Regions from separate parts of the Bradyrhizobium sp. USDA 4541 genome, predicted to be linked through region 3. Evidence: predicted binding sites of a transcription regulator. Region 3 holds the regulator's gene; each other region holds the start of a gene.
The links. The regulator PhoB, encoded in region 3, activates phosphate uptake and scavenging genes when phosphate is short. The targets are predictions, from matches to a motif close to TGTCATNNANCTGTCAT.
Positions count from the first base shown of each region.

Region 1 (7,060 bases), 2.5 Mb from region 3:
TGGAGCAATTCCGAGACAAGAACATCCTGATCGTCGGCGGCGGCGACTCCGCGCTCGACTGGACGCTCAATCTGCATCCGATCGCCAAGCGCATCACGCTGCTGCACCGGCGCGACGATTTCCGCGCGGCGCCGCACAGCGTCGAGCAGATGCGTGCGCTCGTTGCCGACGGCAGGATGGATCTGAAGATCGGCCAGGTCACGGGGCTCGAAGGCGCCAACGGCCAGCTCTCGGGCGCGGCGCTCAAGGGCAACGACAATGCGGTCTCGACGATCGCCTGCGATACGATGCTGCCGTTCTTCGGACTCACCATGAAGCTCGGCCCGGTCGCGAACTGGGGCGTGGCGCTGGAGAACAATCTGGTGCCGGTCGACACCGCGGCGTTCGAGACCAACGTGTCAGGCATCTTCGCGATCGGCGACATCAACACCTATCCGGGCAAGCTCAAGCTCATTCTCTCCGGCTTCCACGAGGGTGCGCTGATGGCGCAGAAGGCGCACCGCTACGTGTATCCGGACAAGCGGCTGGTGTTCCAATACACAACCTCGTCATCGAGTCTGCAGAAGAAGCTCGGGGTGAACTGATTCACTCGGGCAGAGACCAATGCCAGGGGCATGGGCCACTTCCTGCGCGGCTCCTGCGCGGCGCGGGCACTGGAACGCTCCGTGAAATGGCCGTAGTCTGCTTGTAGTCGAGTTGGTCGATTGATCAGGTGATGATGATGCGGAACACGCTATCCAGACTTCGGCTGATCCTCGCGATCGCCACGGCCTTTGCGCTAGCTGCTCCGCTTGCGGCCTCGGCGGCCGACCCGTCGGCTGCCGGTCTGTGGCAAAAGATCGAAGACGGCAAGCCCGAGGGCTGGTTCCTGGTGATCGAGCGCAATGGCCTGTTCGAAGGCATGATCGCAAAGATGTTCTTATCGCCCGGCGACCCGCCCAATCCGGTTTGCTCGAAATGCACCGACGATCGCAAGGACATGCCGTGGCTCGGCATTCCCCTCATCCGCGACATGAAGCGCAACGGGCTCGCCTATGAAGGCGGCAACGTGCTCGATCCGCGCAACGGCAAGGTCTATAAGGCCAAGATGACGTTGAGCGCCGATGGTCAGACGCTGACCATGCGCGGCTTTCTCGGCATCTCGCTGTTCGGCAAGGATGAGGTCTGGACCCGGCTGCCTGACACCGCGGTGGCCCAACTCGATCCCGCGATCGTCGCCAAATATCTGCCGGCGCAAGCCGCCGTGGCGAAGCCGGCGGCGCCGGTGCCCGCGACGAAGCGGCACTAAGGCGCGATGAGATTAGGTTGAATCGTCATCGCGCTTTAGTTCTTTGTTTGAGCATGATCTTTTCGGAAAACCGCTTCGCACTTTTCCGGACCATGCTTTAGCACTTCTCTCTAACGCTCCGATCTGCGCACGCTCGTGCTCCGCTCTTGCGTGGCAACGTGAGCGTTCAGCGCTGTCCCGTCGGTGCAATCGGCATCGGCAGTGGCGCGACCGGCTCGGTAATCACCTCGGGCACCGCGGTGTTCAGCTGCAGCACGGTGGCGGCCGCGGGGACCGCGGCATCGGCCATCGCGGCATGGCCTTCGGCGCTCGGATGCACCGCGCCGCCATACACCGCCGACAGGATGCCCCATGTCGCGTCGTGGATGTCGCTTGGCTGCATCGAGGACGGCAGGCCCTGCGGGTAGGTCATCGCCGTGAAGTAGCTGTCATTGGCGTCGCGGATCCAGCGCGCGCGGGGCAGATAGGCGCGGTATTCACCGGCGCTGCGGCCGCATTTCAGCGGCTGGTTGGCCGCGGCGACGATGTCCGAGACGAAGCTGTCGCCGTTGGCGGCGAAGCAGTCGCGGTCGAGTTCCGGATCGGTCGAGGCGCGTGCGCAGAAGCCATGGCTCGCAAACGCGTCCTGATGCGCATCGACGAAGGTCATGCGGTCGGCCTGCGGATTGCGGCAGATGATGCCGGACTGGCACTGCGCGATCGCCTTGAGCTGCGGCAGGAACTCGTTCTGCACGAAGCTCGAGACCGACGCGAGGCGGTTGGGATCCGCATTGAACGAGGGATGGATCTCGAAGCCGGCGCGGCCGCCGGGGCAGGGCGCGCCGCCATTGGCCAGCGCCGGATTGGCATAGGCCGTGTAGATCACGTGCGAGAGATCGCCGCCGACCAGCGGCTTCAGCGCATCGCGCAGCTTGGCAAAATCGGCCGGCAGGTCGCGCGCCAGCGCCGAACGGGCATCCTCGACGCTGGCCATCGAGCCGCCGCGGCTGAATAGCGTGCGCTCGGTCGGAGTATCGACGATCACGTTGGCGACCAGGCCGGAGAAGTAGATGTCGTTGGCGCCGATCGACAGCAGCACGAGGTCGAGGGTGCGGTCGGGCTGACGGCGCTTGGCGGCGGCGAGTGCCGTGCGCAGCTCCGCGATCTGGCCGTTGACGGTGCCCGAGCAGGTGTTGGCTGTCTTCGTCGGCAGGCATTCCCGCGCCTGCTGCGAGCCGAGCAGGCCGTCGGCGATGGTGGCCCCGGTGCAGGCCAGCGGCAGATAGGTCACCGCGATGTGCGGATATTGCACGGCGAGCGCGAGCGCCGTGCGGGTCTGGTAGCTGTACAGCGACCGGTGACAGGCCGAGTTGAGCCACAGCGCGCTCTGGCGCTGCCAGTTGGTCAGGGTGTCCGGTGCTTCGCAGGCGCGGCCGCCTTTGTAGCCGGCGCGGCTCGGCCGGTAATATTGCGCTCCGCCGAGATAGGAGCGGAAGCAGAACCCCTCGTCGGAGAGCGCAATCGCGCGGTCGGGATTGCCCTCGCCGGACGCGATGCTGTCGCCGAGGCCCGCGATCAGCAAGTCGCGTACCTCGATCTGCGTCGTCACGCGCTGGTTGGCGTCCGAGCCGCTTGCGACGTCGACGGTCGCGACCGTGGTGCGGCCGTAGCGGACGCGCAGGTTGATCGGCTCGGCGCAATCGAATGTCGAGGATTGCGGCCCGTCGCCGTCGTCGAACGACCAGGCGCAGGTCGCGCCGACCGGAACCGGCCCGGTGAGCCGTACGACGATCGGATGATCGATCGGCGTCAGATAGCTTTCCTTGACGTTGTCGCGCGTGCAGGGTTCGCTGACGCGGCCCTGCAGGTCGATGCAGAGCCGGTTCACGGTGTTGCGCGCCCAGCCGCGGCCGTCGCTTTGCAGTTCCAGCGTTTGTTCCGAGGCCAGCACGCTGCGGCCAAGCCCGCTCTCGACATGCAGGCGGAAGTCGCGTTCCTCGCGGAACAGGCGGAAGCGGTTGCGGACCTCCCAGGAGATCTGCAGCTGGTTGTCCTGCGCCTCCGCGGCCGATGCGAAGACCGCGGCCAGCGCGCTGCCGAGCAGCACGCTGCAGACCGTCACCCGAAACGAAAATCTAACCAAAAAGCCAATCATGGCGCGGTTTGACGCGAGCGGTACGGCGAAAATAAGAGAAGCGGCCGCGAGGATCGAAAATCCGGGGTCGAGGGGCCCGCACAGGGCCGATAACGTTGTCCGTTACCGTTTCAGCTGCCTGACCCGCTGCTGCCGGCTTTCGATCGGTTGCCGCACGGTCGCCGAAGCCGTGCAGGCTTGGCTTAGTCGTTTCCGCTCTTGCCAGGGCTGCACCACGTTGAGCCAGAGCTCGCGCATGCCCATGATCGAGATCGAAATCCCGAACGGGATCAGGAAGTAGAGGATGCGGAACACGACCAGCGTCGCCAGCAATTGTTCCTTGCTGAACTCCGGCAGCGCCACCAGCATCGCGGCGTCGAACACGCCGATCGAGCCGGGGGCGTGGCTGGCGAAGCCGAGCAGCGTCGCCAGGATGAACACGACCGCCAGCGAGACGAAGTCGATATGCGGCTCGGTCGGCATCAGCAGGTACATTGCGAGCGCGCAGAAACCGAGGTCGACCACTCCGATCAGGATCTGCAGCAGCGTCAACTTGGCCGAGGGCAGCACCACCTTCCAGCCGTTCTGGCCGAGCTCGCGGCGCTTCACGCCGGTCAGGAGCCAGACGAAATAGGCGCCGATGCCGGCAAGGCAGCCGAGCGCGATCAGCCGGTTCATCGCCGGCGGCAGCAGGTCCATCGCCGACGCCGCCGCCGGGTGCCAGGCCATGCCGAAGCCGAGCACGAACAAATTGCCGAGCCAGAAGGTCAGGCCCGACAGAAAGCAGATCTTGGCGACGTCGATCGCGGAGAGGCCATAATCGGAATAGATCCGGAAGCGGATCGCGCCGCCGGTGAAAACCGTGGCGCCGATATTGTGGCCGATCGTGTAGCTCGTGAAGCTCGACAGCGCTGCGATGCGGTAGGGGACATGGATCTTGCCGATCGTGCGCAGCGCGAAGAAGTCGTAGAAGGTCAGCGTGCAGAACGCCCCGACCACGCAGAGCGCCGCCAGCGCGATCCGGTGCGGCGCGATGTTGGTGAGCGCGGTGAGAATGATGCCGGTATCGACGCCCTTCAGGGTGTGAACAAGCGACGTGATCGCGAACGCGATGATCAACACGCTCGCGGCGATCCCGAGCCGTTTCCAGCCGATCTTTTCCTTGAAACCACGCCCAAGCGTGGTCAGCAGCCGAAGCATTCATCCTCCCGGCGGGGCGGCAAATTTCAGTGGGACCCGGTCACGGACGGCGACGGGTGACGGGCAAACGCACCGTACGCGATGACCCATAAGGCAAAACCGATGCGTTGTGCAGCCCTTGACAAGCCAACCTTCGGCCCTCGTCCAGCGTCATTGTCATATTGGCTACATATGTTCTCGCTCTGCGGAATGTACATATGTTCTCGCTCTGCGGAATGTGAGTCGCAGGACCGCGATGGGGCCACTGCATGTTCCGCCGCTTAGGCGGTTTCGCAGGCTTTTTTGCCGATTTTGCGGCCGTCCCGGCGTCGATGCGGGTTCATTGGCGCGAGGCGAATGGACGATATGCGTCAGCGTGGGACGGCTGAGCCGGCTGTGACGTTTACCAAAGTGTGAAGTCGACGCGCGCATGCGCATGATGCGCCCTGCGCTCGGGCCAGTGAGCCGCGCGAGGGCGGTCCGTAGGTCTATTGAGGCAAAACGCCGCGCAAGCGGGCCGCCGTCGGATAGACGGCCAGGCACGCGATTTCACACTTCGATCCGTGGCGAAGTGTTGCGGCGAAACGAAGGCCTATGTCTCGCATTGGTTGCCGAGAGCAAGGACAAGACCATGCAACAGACATCCCTGAACGTCCGGCACATGCCGGGCCGCCGCGCAACGTCGCATCAGCAAACGAGCGGGCTCGCGGCGACGTTGACGCTCGCCGCGATGAGTCTCGGCTATGGCGTCGTGCAGCTCGACGTCACCATCGTCAACACGGCGCTCAACGCGATCGGCGCCTCGCTCGGCGGCGGCGTTGTCGAACTGCAATGGGTGGTCAGCGCCTACACGATTGCCTTTGCGGCCTTCATCCTGACCGCGGGCGCGCTCGGCGACCGGATCGGCGCCAAGCGCATCTTCATGGCCGGGTTTGCGATCTTCACCGCGGCATCGGTTGCCTGCGCGGTCGCGCCTGATGCGGCGACGCTGATCGCCGCCCGCTGCGCGCAGGGGCTGGCCGCGGCCATCCTGGTGCCGAACTCGCTGGCGCTGCTCCGCCATGCCTATGAAGACGAGAAGGCGCGGGGACGCGCGGTCGGTGTCTGGGCCGCGGGCGCGAGCCTTGCGCTGACCGCCGGCCCGTTCGTCGGCGGCGGACTGATCGCGCTGGTCGGCTGGCGCGCGATCTTTCTGGTCAACCTGCCGATCGGCCTCGCCGGCTTGTGGCTCGCCTGGCGCTTTGCCAGCGAAACCGCGCGTCATCAGCAACACCGGCTCGATCTGCCGGGGCAGGTCGCGGCGATCGCCGCGCTCGGCATGTTGGCCGGCGCGCTGATCGAAGGCGGCGCGCTCGGCTGGGGCAACCCGTTCGTGATCGCAGGCTTCGCTCTCGCCGCCGTCTTCTCCGTGCTGTTCGTCTGGCGTGAGGCGCGCGCGCCGCAGCCGATGCTGCCGCTCTCGCTGTTCCGCCACCGGATGTTTGCCCTGACCTCGCTGGTCGGCCTCCTGGTCAATGTCGCGTTCTACGGCCTGATCTTCGTGCTCAGCCTCTACTTCCAGCAGGTCAACGGGCTGTCGGCGTTCGCCACTGGCCTCGCGTTCGTGCCGATGCTCGGCGCCGTGCTGCCCGCCAACCTGATCGCACCGCATGTCGCGGAGCGGATCGGCGCGCCGGCGACAATCGCGCTCGGCGCCGCTCTCTCCGTCACCGGATGTCTTGCGATGCTGTTCATCGGCCCCGGCACCAGCTACCTCGCGATCTGCCTGCAATTGCTGGCCATGAGCGGCGGCCTCGGCCTGCTGGTGCCGCCCCTGACATCGGCGCTGCTCGGCAGTGCCGGGCCACAGCATGCCGGCATCGCGGCCGGGGTGTTGAACGCGACCCGGCAGACCGGCAGCGTGCTCGGTGTCGCGCTGTTCGGCTCGATGGTCAGCCGGTCCGCGGCCTTCATCACCGGCCTGCATGCGGCCCTCGTCATCTCCGCCGGCGTGTTGCTGGCGGCGGCTGCGCTGATCTGGATCGGCGCATGGTCAGAGGCTCGGCGCTGAGACGAACCGCAGCGAGGCATCTCCGCGTTGCCCTGACCCGATCGCCTGCATTCAAGGCTTCTTCACCATGCGTGGAACCTTGCTGCGGTGCGGTTACCGTTCCTACACGAATGCGTCTGTTCTTATAGGTCCATAAAGGGGGCCTATATGTATCGCGTTCTGACCTGTCTCACTTTGGAACATGACTGGCGGTTGGTCGTCCTCGGCGGGGTGATCTGCCTGCTCGCCAGCGCCGTCGCGATCAGCCTGTTTCACCGTGCCCGCGCTGCGCAGGGGCGGGCCCGCGAGATCTGGATCGGCCTCGATGCGGCGGTCGGCGGTTGCGGTATCTGGGCCACCCATTTCGTTGCCATGCTGGCGTACGATCCCGGCATCGAGGCCGGGTACAACATTCCCATCACGCTGCTGTCGCTGGTGCTCGCGGTTGCGA
Region 1 is NZ_JALJZF010000001.1:4,778,601-4,785,660, forward strand. Features, by position in the region: gene J2R80_RS22400 (NAD(P)/FAD-dependent oxidoreductase) at 1-584, shown strand, start outside; gene J2R80_RS22405 (DUF2147 domain-containing protein) at 722-1,288, shown strand; gene J2R80_RS22410 (hypothetical protein) at 1,455-3,422, opposite strand; gene J2R80_RS22415 (YbhN family protein) at 3,525-4,601, opposite strand; gene J2R80_RS22420 (MFS transporter) at 5,242-6,630, shown strand; gene J2R80_RS22425 (EAL domain-containing protein) at 6,778-7,060, shown strand, end outside.
Region 1: J2R80_RS22415 (YbhN family protein) is a predicted target of PhoB. The motif match lies at 4,756-4,772, and genes of this name have one in related genera.

Region 2 (7,060 bases), 980 kb from region 3:
AACGAGAACACGAAGGTCCGGACGATCGCCGCGAAATAGGCCGGGTCCTTGAACAGCTCGAGATAGTTCTCGAACCAGACGAAGCTGGTGGAGAGGCCGAAGGCGTCCTGCAGCAGGAAGGACTGGATCACCGCTTGCACGGCCGGCCAGTAGAAAAAGATCAGGACGATCGCGAGTTGCGGGGCAACCAGCGCGTAAGGCAACAGCTTTGACTGGAAAATCGCTTGCTTTTGCATGGGCTCGGAGGAAGGGCAGGCCGCGGATGCGGCCTGCCGGTTGATCGCCCTAAAGCGCGATGAGATGAGCTTGGATCGTCATCGCGCTTTAGCTTGTCGTCTGGGCATGATCTTTTCGGAAAGCCGCTTCGCACTTTTCCGGATCATGCCCGAAGGCATCATGTCAGCGGACGGCGGTCTTTTCAAACTGCCGCAGCATCTGGTTGCCGCGCTCGACGGCGGCGTCCAGCGCCTGCTTGGCGGTCTTCTTGCCGGCCAGCGCCTGCTCGATCTCCTCCGACCACATGTCGCGCAGCTGCACCATGTTGCCGAGGCGCAGACCGCGGGAATTCGCGGTCGGCTCCTTGTTGGTGAGCTCGAGCAGCGGGGTCTCGAGATAGGGCTGGTCCTTGTAGAAGCCTTCTTCCTTGGCCTTGGCGTAGGCGGCCTTGGTGATCGGCAGATAACCCGAGGCCTTGTGGATCCAGACCTGGCGGTCGGTGTCCGAGAGGAAGGTCAGGAACTTGGCCACGCCCTTGTATTCCTCGGCCGACTTGCCGCCCATCACCCAGAGCGAGGCGCCGCCGATGATCGAGTTCTGCGGCGCGCCCTTGGCGTCGGGATAATACGGCATCGGCGCCGCGGTGAAGTTGAACTTGGCCTGCGCCTTGACGTTGCCGAAGAAGGCCGACGAGGTCAGGTAGATCGGGCATTCGCCCGAGGTGAAGCGGCCTTCGCCGGTGTTGGTGCGGCCGGCATAGTCGTAGGTCTTGTCCTTCTGCAGCTCGACGAGGCTCTCGAGATGCTTGACCTGCAGCGGGCCGTTGAATTCGAGCACGGTGTCGAAGCCGTCGAGGCCATTGGCCTTGCTGGCGAGCGGCACATTGTGCCAGGCCGAGAGCTGTTCGAGATTGACCCAGGTGACCCACGAGCCGGAGAAGCCGCAGGTGTTATAGCCGGCTGCCTTCAGCTTCTTGGCGTCGTCGAACACTTGCGGCCAGGTCTTCGGAATCTCCGCGATGTTGGCCTTCTTCAGCGCATCGAGATTGATCCACATCACCGTCGACGACGAGTTGAAGGGGAACGACAGCATCTCGCCCTTGGAGGTCGAGTAGTAGCCGGTGATCGCGGGCAGATAGACGCCCGGATCGAACTTCTCGCCGGCGTCGGCCATCAGCTTGTAGACCGGTTTGACGGCGCCGGTGGCGGCCATCATCGTCGCGGTGCCGACCTCGAACACCTGCATGATATGCGGCGCGTTGCCGGCGCGGAACGCGGCGATGCCGGCGTTCATGGTGTCGGCGTAGCCGCCCTTGTAGGTCGGGATCACCTTGTAGTCGGATTGCGAGGCGTTGAAGTCGTTGGCCAGCTTGACGATGACGTCGTTGTTGGCGCCGGTCATCGCGTGCCACCACTGGATCTCGGTCACCGCGAACGCGGGCGACGCGAATGCAAGCGCGGCAGCGGCTGCCGCGGCAGCGCCTAGTCGTCGAAAGAACATCAAAACCCCTCCCAATTGGAACATCATCTTTCGTTGCGCGCGTTATCAGCGCCGGATGACGTTCAAATGACCGTATAAACGAAAGTCATGGTAGGGGGGAAGCCGAAGCGAAGGGAAGCGGTAAAAAAGGCGAAGACCGCAGCCGGCTCCGTGCGGTGCAGCGCCAAACGCGACGTTGCACCGCAGTGTTGATGCGTCGGCCGGTTCGATACGGGCCGACGCTCCAGCTTTGTCCTGACACGAACCGGTGCGCATCCCGCATCGCGTGCGGGACAGGCTCGAAAACGCCTTTAGCGCTTGCGCTGGGGACCGCAGACGACGCCCTTCTCAACCAGGCCGTTGATCTCGTCCTTCGAGTAGCCGAACTCGCCGAGCACTTCCGCGGCGTGCTGGCTGAACTTCGGCGGCGTCCGGCGCAGGTTCGGCTTGGTGCGTTCGAGGCGGATCGGCGAGGCGACGCCCTTGTACCAATCCTTCTCGATGACGTCGCCGCGATGAATGGTGTGCGGGTTGGTCAGCGCCTGGTCGATCTTCTGCACCGGGCCAGCGGGCAGGCCGGCGGCGAGCAGCCGGTTGCACAGCGGCTCGGCCTCGTGCTGGCTGAACACCGCGGCCAGCTCGACGCGGAGCGCATCGCGGTTGGCGATGCGGTCCTTGTTGCGGGCAAAGCGCGGGTCGGTGCCGAGCTCGGGCTTGCCGATCTCCTTGGCGAGCTTGCGGAAGGTTCCGTCATTGCCGACGCCGATGAAGATGTTGTCGGTCTTGGTCGGGAAGATCGCGTACGGAACGAGGTTGGGATGCTCGTTGCCGGTGAGCGACGGCGGCTTGCCGTGCATGAAGTAGTTCGCGGTGTGCGGATGCATGATCGCGAGCCCGGTCTCGTACAGCGTCGTCTCGATGAACTGGCCGAGCCCCGAGCGCTGCCGCTCCGACAGCGCCATCAGGATGCCGATCGTGGCGTAGAGCCCGGTGGTGATGTCGACCAGCGGCACGCCGATCCGCATCGGGCCGCTCTCCGGCGAGCCGGTCGCCGCGATCATGCCGGTCATCGCCTGGATGATCGCGTCATAGCCGGGATTGCCGCCGCGCGGGCCGTCGGCGCCGAAGCCGGAGATCCGGCAATGCACGAGGCGCGGAAATTTCGCGCGCAGCACGTCGTTGCCGATGCCCCATTTGTCGAGCGTGCCGGGCTTGAAATTCTCGATCAGCACGTCGGCGGTCTCGAGCATCTTCATCAGCACCGCGCGTCCGCCCTCGGAAGCGAGGTCGAGGCCGATCGAGCGCTTGTTGCGGTTGATGCCGACGAAATAGGCCGCGTCTTCTTCGTGGAAGGGAGGACCCCAGTCTCGCACCTCGTCGCCGGCGGGCGGCTCGACCTTGATCACGTCGGCGCCGTGGTCGGCGAGAATCTGGGTGCAATACGGACCGCCGAGCACGCGCGTCAGATCGATCACGCGCAGGCCGGTCATCGCGCCCGTAGCCGCTGGGGTATTCATGGAAGCAACCTTCGCTCAGTTGGGATCAGATAACGAGGGTCCCAGAGCTAACGGTCTTCAGCCGGGGCAGCAATGCTTCCGTCGGCGCAGGCCCATGCAGCAGGCGGCGCATGCGTTCGCCAAGCGAACCAGCCGCTGAAAGAGCAATGGTCCGCCACGTGTTGCGGCGGACCATTACGTGACGTGGAATTAGACGACGCTCAGCTTGACGTCGACATTGCCACGGGTCGCGTTGGAATAGGGGCACACATGGTGGGCCTTCTCGACCAGCGCTTCGGCATCGTTGCGCGCAAGGCCGGGCAGCGACACCGCGAGCTCGACGGCGAGGCCGAAGCCGCCTTCCGAGCGCGGGCCGATGCCGACCGTCGAGGTCACCGAGGCGTCGGCGGGAACCTTGGGACCGCCCTGCGAGGCCACGAACTTCATCGCGCCGATGAAGCAGGCGGCATAGCCGGCCGCGAACAGCTGCTCCGGATTGTTGCCGGCGCCGCCGCCGCCACCGAGCTCCTTCGGGGTCGTGAGCTTGACGTCGAGTGCGCCGTCGAGCGTCGCCGCATGGCCGTCGCGGCCGCCGGTTGCCTTGGCGCTGGTCTTGTAGAGCACGTTCACAGACATCGTGGTCTCCCTTGGTGGGTTGGGCTTGAATTCGATGACGCATGTATTGCACGCAAATAGATTGCGCACAATATAAAATATGCGGTCTCACATTTAATTGTTCGCAATTGAATCCGCGGTCCCGTGAGCCCAGAATGACCCGGAAACGAGATGGATTAGATGGGAATCATGGCCAGGAAACCGACGGCCGCGGATCAGGCGCTGCGGCTCGACAATCAGATCTGCTTTGCGGTCTATTCGACCGCGCACGCCTTCAACCGCGTCTACAAGCCGCTGCTCGACCGGCTCGGGCTGACCTATCCGCAGTATCTCGTGATGCTGGCGCTGTGGGAGCGCGACGACGTCGCGGTGAAGGACCTCGGCGAGCGCCTGTTCCTGGATTCCGGCACGCTGACGCCGCTCTTGAAGCGGCTGGAGGCGGCGGAGTTGATCAAACGGACCCGCAGCACCGCGGACGAGCGGGTGGTGCTGATCGCGCTGACGCCGCAGGGCCACGCGCTGCGCGAAAAGGCCAAGGCCGTGCCGCAGTCGATCCTCGCGGCCTCGGACTGCACCGTCGGCGAACTGATGGCGATGAAGGACGAGATCGTCGCGCTGCGCGACCGGCTGAATGCGGTGCTGGGGGAGTAGGGGCGGTCGGGGCGGTGAGAGAGCCCGGCTCCGCCCTTCGGGCTACGCCGCGGCAGCCTTCGCTCACTTCGCTACGATGGACTATCCGGGCTTGCCGAGCCGAAGCTCGCGGAGCGAGCGAAGGCTGGTGGAGCCAGGCGGGATCGAACCGCCGACCTCTTGCATGCCATGCAAGCGCTCTCCCAGCTGAGCTATGGCCCCTTATCCAGTTGGGATGATCCTGGGGGATCGATCCCGGTCCGCGCGGCCTGGACGACTCGCGCGGCAGCACCGTTGATCATAGATCGGCGCCGATCTCAAGTCTCTTCGTCGCCTCCGACGTCACCAATGATGTCGGTCACGTCCTCATCGCCCTCTTCCTCGTCGGCGATGAAGGTCGAATCGTCGTCGTCATCGTCGTCGATGGTCTCATCGACCTCGATATCGTCCTCGGATTCGGGAACCTGGGCCTTGACCTTCCCGGTGTTCTCCTCGGCATCGGCCTCCTCGAGCGAGACCATCTCCTCGGCCTCGGCGGGCTCCGGCATGTCGGCTGCGGTCGCAGGCGAACTGACGGTGGCGCCACGGCCCCGCGGCGGGGCGATCGGCGCGATCGGCACGACTTCGCCGGTATAGGGCGAGATCACCGGATTCTTGTTGAGGTCGTAGAACTTCTTGCCCGTGGTCGGGCAAATGCGCTTGGTTCCGAGCTCGGACTTGGCCACGTGGTAATCCCAGAATTTTCCTGAAAAACGGAGCTTCACTTGGCTAGTTGAGGAGCCGCTGTCAATAGCGGTCTGCGCGCATTTGACGGGCGCGTGACGCGGTGTTGCCTATGTGATACCTGCCGCGACGCGAGAGGACACAATCTTGGCCCATTCTGACACCCCGACCTCGCTGGAATCGCGCGCGTGCGGCCCCCTGGCCGGCACGGTCCGCGTTCCCGGCGACAAATCGATTTCCCACCGCGCCCTGATCCTGGGGGCGCTTTCGGTCGGCGAAACCCGCATTTCCGGCCTCCTGGAGGGCGAGGACGTCCTCAATACCGCCAAATCCATGCGCGCGCTCGGCGCCAAAGTGGAGCGGACGGCGCCGTTTACCTGGTCGGTGTCCGGCGTCGGGGTCGGCGGCTTCGCCCAGCCTGCCGCGCCGCTCGATTTCGGCAACTCCGGCACCGGCTGCCGGCTGGTGATGGGCGCGGTGGCCGGTTGCCCGATCGCCGCCATTTTCGACGGCGACGCCTCGCTGCGCTCGCGGCCGATGCGCCGCATCCTCGACCCGCTGGAGCTGATGGGCGCCCGAACCAGCGACATAAGGGAGGGCGGCCGGCTGCCGCTCACCCTGCACGGCGCCCGCTATCCGGTGCCGATCGTCTACAAGACGCCGGTCGCCTCGGCCCAGATCAAGTCCGCGGTGTTGCTGGCGGGGCTCTCCGCGCCCGGCATCACGACGGTGATCGAGCAGGAGGCAAGCCGCGACCACACCGAGCTGATGCTGAAGCATTTCGGCGCCGAGATCTCCTCCGAGCAGGAAGGCAGCCACGGCAGGCGAATCTCGCTGCACGGCGAGCCCGAGCTGCACGGCGCCAACGTCGTGGTGCCCGCCGATCCGTCCTCCGCGTCATTCCCGATCGTGGCCGCACTGATCGTCGAAGGGTCCGATGTCGTGTTCTCAGACGTGATGACCAATCCGCTACGCACCGGCCTGTTCACCACGCTGCGCGAGATGGGCGCCTCGATCGAGGAGAGCGATGTGCGCGGCGATGCCGGCGAGCCGATGGCGCAGCTGCGTGTGCGCGCCTCGAAGCTGAAGGGTGTCGAAGTGCCGCCGGAGCGCGCGCCGTCGATGATCGACGAGTATCTGGTGCTGGCGGTCGCGGCCGCCTTCGCCGAGGGCACCACGATCATGCGCGGCCTGCAGGAGCTGCGCGTCAAGGAATCCGACCGCCTTGAAGCCACCGCCGACATGCTGCGGGTCAACGGCGTCAAGGTCGAGGTCTCCGGCGACGATCTGATCGTCGAGGGCCGCGGCCATGTTCCAGGCGGCGGCCTCGTTGCCACCCATATGGATCATCGCATCGCGATGTCGGCGCTGGTGATGGGCTGCGCCTCCGATCGGCCGGTGAAAATCGACGATACCGCCTTCATCGCCACCAGTTTTCCGGATTTCATCCCGATGATGCGCGCGCTCGGAGCTGATTTCGCATGATCATCGCCATCGACGGACCCGCCGCCTCGGGCAAGGGCACGCTTGGCAAGCGGCTCGCCCACCACTACGGCTATCGTCATCTCGACACCGGCGTGATCTACCGTGCGGTGGCCTATGCGATGATTCAAGCTGGTGCCGAGCTCAGCAACGAGGTGCTGGCCGTGGCCGCGGCGCTCGAGCTCGACCCCGAAAAGTTCGGCAATCCGATCCTGAAGACCCAGAAGGTCGGCGATGCCGCCTCCGTGGTGTCGGCGATTCCGCAGGTTCGTGAGGTGCTGGTGAACTTCCAGCGCCAGTTTGCCGCCGATCCGCCCGGTGCGGTGCTGGACGGACGCGATATCGGCACCGTGATCTGCCCGGATGCCGACGTGAAGATCTTCGTGGTCGCCGACCCCCGCGTGCGGGCACGGCGGCGC
Region 2 is NZ_JALJZF010000001.1:1,276,297-1,283,356, reverse strand. Features, by position in the region: gene ugpA (sn-glycerol-3-phosphate ABC transporter permease UgpA) at 1-236, opposite strand, end outside; gene ugpB (sn-glycerol-3-phosphate ABC transporter substrate-binding protein UgpB) at 400-1,716, opposite strand; gene J2R80_RS06015 (CaiB/BaiF CoA-transferase family protein) at 2,007-3,212, opposite strand; gene J2R80_RS06010 (organic hydroperoxide resistance protein) at 3,402-3,827, opposite strand; gene J2R80_RS06005 (MarR family winged helix-turn-helix transcriptional regulator) at 3,996-4,457, shown strand; tRNA gene J2R80_RS06000 (tRNA-Ala) at 4,583-4,658, opposite strand; gene J2R80_RS05995 (TIGR02300 family protein) at 4,754-5,161, opposite strand; gene aroA (3-phosphoshikimate 1-carboxyvinyltransferase) at 5,307-6,644, shown strand; gene cmk ((d)CMP kinase) at 6,641-7,060, shown strand, end outside.
Region 2: ugpB (sn-glycerol-3-phosphate ABC transporter substrate-binding protein UgpB) is a predicted target of PhoB. The motif match lies at 1,772-1,788, and genes of this name have one in related genera.

Region 3 (7,060 bases):
CGGCGGCTTCCGGATCGGTGCCGAGCATGATCGGCGCGCCGGTCGCCTTGATCCAGTCGCGCATCGGCTTCTTCGGCGACAGCTCCGGCGGGGTCGCGACATTGAGCTGGAACTTGAACCGCTCGGCGGCATGCGCCCAGGAGGCCAGCACGTTGTTGTCGTCGCCGGTCCAGGCCACGGTCTTGCCCTCGATCGAGCCGCGGTTTTCCTCATAGGTCATGAGGTCGGCCATCACCTGGCAGGGATGCGAACGCCGGGTCAGGCCGTTGATGACGGGAACGGTGGCGTGAGCCGCGAGCTCGAGCAGCGCGTCATGGTTGAGGATGCGGATCATGATCGCATCGACATAGCGCGACAGCACGCGCGCGGTGTCGGCGATGGTCTCGCCGCGGCCGAGCTGCATCTCGGCGCCGGTCAGCATGATGGATTCACCGCCGAGCTGGCGCATGCCCACGTCGAACGACACCCTTGTGCGGGTCGACGGGCGCTCGAAGATCATCGCCAGCGTCTTGCCTTCGAGCGGCTTCCTGCCCTTCTCATGCGCCTTCAGCTTCGCCTTCATGGCGGCTCCGGCGGACAGCATGTTGCGCAGTTCGCCGAGCGGCAGCTCGTTGATATCGAGGAAGTGACGGACCGGCTTGCTCATTGTCCAGCCGCCTTCTTCGGCTGCGCCACCGACAATGTCGCGCAGGCGCGCTCGAGCGCGGTGATCGACTGGTCGATCTCGGACTCGGTCACGATCAGCGGCGCCAGGAACCGCACCACATTGTCGCCTGCGCCGACGGTGAGCAGCTTCTCGCTGCGCAGCGCTGCGATCAGGTCGCCCGACGGCACCACGGCCTTGACGCCGATCAACAGCCCCTCGCCGCGTACCTCCGACAGCACGCCGGGATAGCGGTCGACGACGGAGGCGAGCTTCTGCTTGAGCAGCAGCGACATCTTCTGCACATGCTCGAAGAAGCCGGGTTTCAGCATGACGTCGAGCACGGCATTGGCGGCGGCGACCGCGAGCGGATTGCCGCCGAAGGTCGAGCCGTGCGAGCCGGGCGCCATGCCGGCCGCGGCCTGCGCGGTCGCCAGCACCGCGCCGATCGGGAAACCGCCCCCGAGCGCCTTGGCCAGCGACATCACGTCCGGCGTGACGCCGGTGCGCTTGTAGGCGAACAGCTCGCCGGTTCGGCCCATGCCGGTCTGCACCTCGTCGAAGGCGAGCAGCAGGCCGTGCTCGTCGCACAGCGCGCGCAGTGCCTTGAAGAACGCCTGTGGCGCCGAGCGCACGCCGCCCTCGCCCTGCACCGGCTCGATCAGGATGCCGGCGGTGTGCGGACCGATCGCCTTCTTCACCGCGTCGATGTCGCCATGCGGCACCTGGTCGAAGCCGTCCATCGGCGGGCCGAAGCCCTCGAGATATTTCGCCGAGCCGGTCGCCGCCAGCGTGCCCAGCGTGCGGCCGTGGAAGGCGCCCTCGAAGGTGATGATGCGGTAGCGCTCGCCATGGCCCTTGGAGAAGTGATAGTGGCGGACCAGCTTGATCACGCCCTCCATCGCTTCAGCGCCGGAATTGCAGAAGAACACGAAGTCGGCAAAGCTCTGCTCGCACAGCCGCGCGGCAAGCACCTCGCCGTCCGGGCTCTTGAACAGGTTCGACATGTGCCAGAGCTTGGTCGCCTGTTCCTGCAGCGCCTTGACGAGATGCGGATGCGCGTGCCCGAGCGCGTTGACCGCGACGCCCGAGGTGAAATCGAGATAGCGGTCGCCGTTGGTTGCGATCAGCCAGGCGCCCTCACCGCGCTCGAAACCGAGATCGACCCTGGCGAAGACGGGGAGCAGATGCGACGTGGCAGCGTTGGTCATGACGATCACTGACGGTTTTTAAGCCGACAATTGCCGCGCGCCTTGACGCCAGCGCAGCAACGGCCAGCTTCGGAAAACAAAACGGCCGCCTTTGCGGGCGGCACGTGGCGGGCATTCTATGCTGCGGTCGGTAAGTGTCAATCGCCACGAAGTGGCCTTCCTGCAATGCGAAACGAGCGCAATCCGGAGCATTCCGGTGCGGTGGAAAAGCCTCATCGCGATGCTTAACTGTGTGGGAACATGTGGACGCACGACCGCGGACTCTTGCGCCAGAGTCACGCCATATTGTAGCGTTTGGCCTGTCGGGTACGACATCTCGTGCGGCGGTACTGGACCCTCTAAGTAGCCTTTGTGTCTCGCGTAAACGTTCGGGCGCAACACCGTGCCCGGCGAGGGCTAAGGGATTCTGGCCGCAGGGATATTTGTCCAGATTGGCTCGCAGCGCCGCTCCAATGATTGGCCGGCGCTACGCGAAGGGAAGAATGCGATGACTGTATTGACCTGGTCCGACGATCGCGTCGAGCAGCTGAAGAAACTCTGGGAGTCCGGCCTGTCGGCCAGCCAGATCGCGGCGGAACTTGGCAATGTGACGCGAAACGCCGTGATCGGCAAAGTGCATCGGCTCGGCCTCTCCGGCCGCGCCAAGGCACCCTCCACGGCCGCGCCGCGGCAGCGCAAGGCCCGCCCCGCCCAGCACATGATGCGGGTGGCGCGCCCGGTCTCGCGCGGCAACACCGCGCTGGCGCACGCCTTCGAGGCCGAGATGGAGCCCGATCCGATCTCCTACGACAATGTGGTGCCGATGAGCCAGCGGCTGTCGCTGCTCGAGCTCAACGAGGCCACCTGTCACTGGCCGGTCGGCGATCCCTCGAGCCCGGAATTCTTCTTCTGCGGCGGCAAAGCGCTCGGCGGCCTGCCCTATTGCGCGCATCACTCGCGCGTCGCCTACCAGCCCGCCGCCGATCGCCGCCGGCCGTCGGCGAAACCGCAGATCAAGTGAGCACTCGGGAAAACGACGGAAGACCTCAAAGACAAATCCCCGCGAAAGCGGGGATTTTTTTGTGTGACGCAGCCCGGATGGAGCCAACGGGGCGCTCGTTCGCGCGACCCGTCGGCTCCATCCGGGCTACCGCTACATCACCGGCCTCGTCCCGGCGCAGGCCGGGACCCATAACCACGAATGGGTGTTGTTAGAAAGCCGTCTGGCCGCGTGCCGATTGCGCTGGCCGCGGCGTATGGGTCCCGGCTTTCGCCGGGACGACGCCGTGTTGCGGTTTATGAATGCCGCATGGCCGTTACGGCTGCGGCTCGGCCTTGGCAAAGCGGTCGTCGAGCGCGTAGCCGGCGCCGCGCACAGTGCGGATCGGATCCTGCTCGCGGCCCGGATTGAGCAGCTTGCGCAGGCGGCCGATATGCACGTCGACGGTGCGCTCATCGATGTAGATGTCGCGGCCCCAGACGCTGTCGAGCAATTGCTCGCGGCTGAACACGCGGCCGGGATGCTCGAGGAAGAATTCGAGCAGGCGATACTCGGTCGGCCCGAGATCGATCGGACGGCCCGAGCGCGCCACGCGGCGCTTCTCGCGGTCGAGCTCGATGTCGCCGTAGGTCAGCACGGTCGCAAGCCGCTCCGGGCTGGCGCGGCGCAAGAGGCCCTTCACCCGCGCCAGCAGCTCCGGCACCGAGAACGGCTTGACGATGTAATCGTCGGCGCCGGTGGCAAGCCCGCGCACGCGCTCGCTTTCCTCGCCGCGCGCGGTCAGCATGATGATCGGAAGCTGCTTGGTCTCGGGCCGCGCCCGCAGGCGGCGGCACAGTTCGATGCCGGACAGGCCCGGCAGCATCCAGTCCAGCACCACGAGGTCGGGGACGCGCTCCTTCAGCCTTGTATCCGCATCGTCGCCGCGCCCCACCGTCTCGACATCGTAGCCTTCCGCATCGAGATTGTAGCGCAACAGCGTCGTCAGCGCTTCCTCGTCTTCGACTACCAGAATGCGTGCGCTCATCGGTTTAAGTTCTTTCTCTGTGGTGATCCGTTGCCCAGACGCAAACCGAAACGCTTACTTCCTTGAGCATAGTCCCCGCGGAAACGATTTGTCGCGAGGATCGTCCAGTTTCGCTCTTGCCGGTTCCGTGCTTGCCGATCATGCCTCAGTTGCCCGGCACCGTGGTGGCAAAAGTGGTCATGTCGCCCTTCGGGCGCTTGTCGGTGATCTGCTGGCCCTCGATCATGTAGAACACGGTCTCGGCGATATTGGTGGCGTGATCGCCGATCCGCTCGATGTTCTTGGCGCAGAACATCAGATGGATGCAGAACGAGATGTTGCGCGGATCTTCCATCATGTAGGTGAGCAGTTCGCGGAACAGCGAGGTGCAGATCGCATCGACCTCCTCGTCGCCCTTCCAGACGTTCATCGCCGCCGGCAGGTCGTGCGCGGCATAGGCGTCGAGCACCGACTTGACCTGCGACAGCACGAGGTCGGTCATGTGCTCGAGGCCGCGGATCAACTTCAGCGGCTGGAAATCGCTCTCCAGCGCCGCGACGCGCTTGCCCATGTTCTTGGCGAGGTCGCCGATCCGCTCGAGATCAGTGGCGACGCGCATCGCGCTGACGATCTCACGCAGGTCGATCGCCATCGGCTGGCGGCGCGCGATCGTCAGCACCGCGCGCTCTTCGATGTTGCGCTGCAGATTGTCGATCTCGATGTCGGCGGCGACCACGCGCTTGCCGAGCGCGACGTCGCGACGGATCAGCGCGTCGACCGACTCGGTAATCATTCGTTCGACCAGGCCGCCCATCTCGGCGACCAGGCGGGTCAACTCCTGCAGGTCGCTGTCGAATGCCTTGGCGGTATGTTCAGAAGCCATCGCTTGTCTCCCTCAACCATGATCCCGGGGATCATGGCTTCGTGTCCTGAATTTTAGCATGACCTGATCGGAAAACCGGTTTCCACTTTTCCGGATCATGCGCCGGTCAACCGAACCGGCCGGTGATGTAGTCCTGGGTGCGCCGATCGCTCGGTGAGGTGAAGATCTTGTTGGTGTCGTCGAACTCGATCAGCTCGCCGAGATACATGAAGGCGGTCTTGTCGGAGACGCGCGCCGCCTGCTGCATGTTGTGGGTGACGATCGCGATCGTGTAGTCCTCGGAGAGTTCCTGGATCAGCTCCTCGACCTTGGCGGTCGAGATCGGGTCGAGCGCCGAGCACGGCTCGTCGAACAGGATCACCTCGGGGCGCACCGCCACGGTGCGTGCGATGCACAGGCGCTGCTGCTGGCCGCCGGAGAGCGACAGGCCGGAGGCGTTCAGCTTGTCCTTGACCTCGTTCCACAGCGCGCCGCCGCGCAGCGCCTTCTCGACCCGGTCGTCCATCTCGGACTTCGAGATCTTCTCATAGAGGCGGATGCCGAAGGCGATGTTCTCGTAGATCGTCATCGGGAACGGCGTCGGCTTCTGGAACACCATGCCGACCCGCGCGCGCAGCAAGTTGAGGTCGAGCTTGGGGTCGAGAATGTTGGTCTGGTCCAGCATCAGCTGGCCGACCGCGCGCTGACCCGGATACAGGTCGTACATCCGGTTGAAAATGCGCAGCAGGGTCGACTTGCCGCAGCCGGACGGGCCGATGAACGCCGTGACGCGGTTGGTGCCGAGCGTCAGGTTGATGTTCTTCAGCGCGTGGTGCTCGCCGTAATAGAAGTTGAGGTTGCGCACCGTGACTTTCGGCGGCGCTTCCGGCAGCGGAACCTGGGGAATGTGGCCTGCGGCAGTCGTGGAGACGGAAAGCTCGGTCATTTTGCGGCCCTTTCGGCACCAAGGATACGCGCGCCGATATTCAACGCGAGCACGGTGAATGTGATGAGCAGCGCGCCGCTCCACGCCAGCTCTTTCCAGTAGGCGTAGGGGCTCTGCACGAAGTTGTTGATGGTCACTGGCAGGTTGGCCATCGTCTTGGTCAGATCCAGGCTGAAGAACTGGTTCGACAGCGCGGTGAACAGCAGCGGCGCGGTCTCGCCGGCGACGCGGGCGGTCGCCAGCAGCACACCGGTGATCAGACCCGATCGCGCGGCACGATAAGCGATCCGCTTGATCACCAGCGAACGCGGCAGGCCGAGCGCGGAGGCGGCCTCGCGCAGCGGATTGGGCACCAAGAGCAGCATGTCCTCGGTGGTGCGCAGCACGACCGGGATCACGATCACCGCGAGCGCAAGGCTGCCTGCGATCGCCGAGAAGCCGCGCATCGGCACCACCACCGCACCATAGATGAACAGGCCGATGATGATCGACGGCGCGCTGAGCAGGATGTCGTTGATGAAGCGGATCACCGAGGTCAGCTTGTCGTGCTTGCCGTATTCGGCGAGGTAGGTGCCGGCGAACAGGCCAAGCGGCGCGCCGATGCCGACGCCGATCACGGTCATGATGACCGAGCCGACGATGGCGTTGAGCAAGCCGCCTTCGGTCGAGCCGGGCGGCGGCGTGTTCTGGGTGAACAGCTGCACGCTGAGGCCGGCAAGGCCGTTATAGAGCAGCGTGATCAGGATCAGCGCCAGCCAGGTGACGCCGAACAGCGCCGCGCCGACACAGAGTGCGCGGATGACGATGTCGCTGCGGCGGCGGGATTTGTAGATCGGGTTCATGGCGTTACTTCCCCGCCTTCTTTTCAAGCCGCATCAGCATCAGCCGCGCGCCGGCGAGCACGAAGAAGGTCAGCACGAACAACAGCAGGCCGAGCAGGATCAGGCCGGACTGGTGCAGGCCGTCGCTCTCGGCGAATTCGCTGGCGATCGCCGCCGAGATCGTGGTGCCCGGCGCGAAGATCGACGACGAGATCCGGAACGAGTTGCCGATGATGAAGGTCACCGCCATGGTCTCGCCGAGGGCGCGGCCGAGCGCCAGCATGATGCCGCCGATCACGCCGACGCGGGTGTAGGGGATCACGACGCTGCGAACGACTTCCCAGGTGGTGCAGCCCATGCCGTAGGCGGCCTCTTTCAGCACCGGCGGCACGGTCTTGAACACGTCGACCGAGATCGCGGTGATGAAGGGCAGCACCATGATCGCAAGGATCAGCGCGGCGTTGAACAGGCTGAGATAGGACGGCGGGCCTGCGAACACCGCGCCCAGCACCGGGACGCCCTCGAAGATCCGGATCATGAAGGGCTGGAACGTGTTGGCCAGGAACGGGCCGAGCACGAAGAAGCCCCACAT
Region 3 is NZ_JALJZF010000001.1:2,260,182-2,267,241, reverse strand. Features, by position in the region: gene argF (ornithine carbamoyltransferase) at 1-646, opposite strand, end outside; gene J2R80_RS10540 (aspartate aminotransferase family protein) at 643-1,854, opposite strand; gene J2R80_RS10535 (GcrA family cell cycle regulator) at 2,342-2,854, shown strand; gene phoB (phosphate regulon transcriptional regulator PhoB) at 3,150-3,860, opposite strand; gene phoU (phosphate signaling complex protein PhoU) at 4,006-4,722, opposite strand; gene pstB (phosphate ABC transporter ATP-binding protein PstB) at 4,829-5,647, opposite strand; gene pstA (phosphate ABC transporter permease PstA) at 5,644-6,489, opposite strand; gene pstC (phosphate ABC transporter permease subunit PstC) at 6,494-7,060, opposite strand, start outside.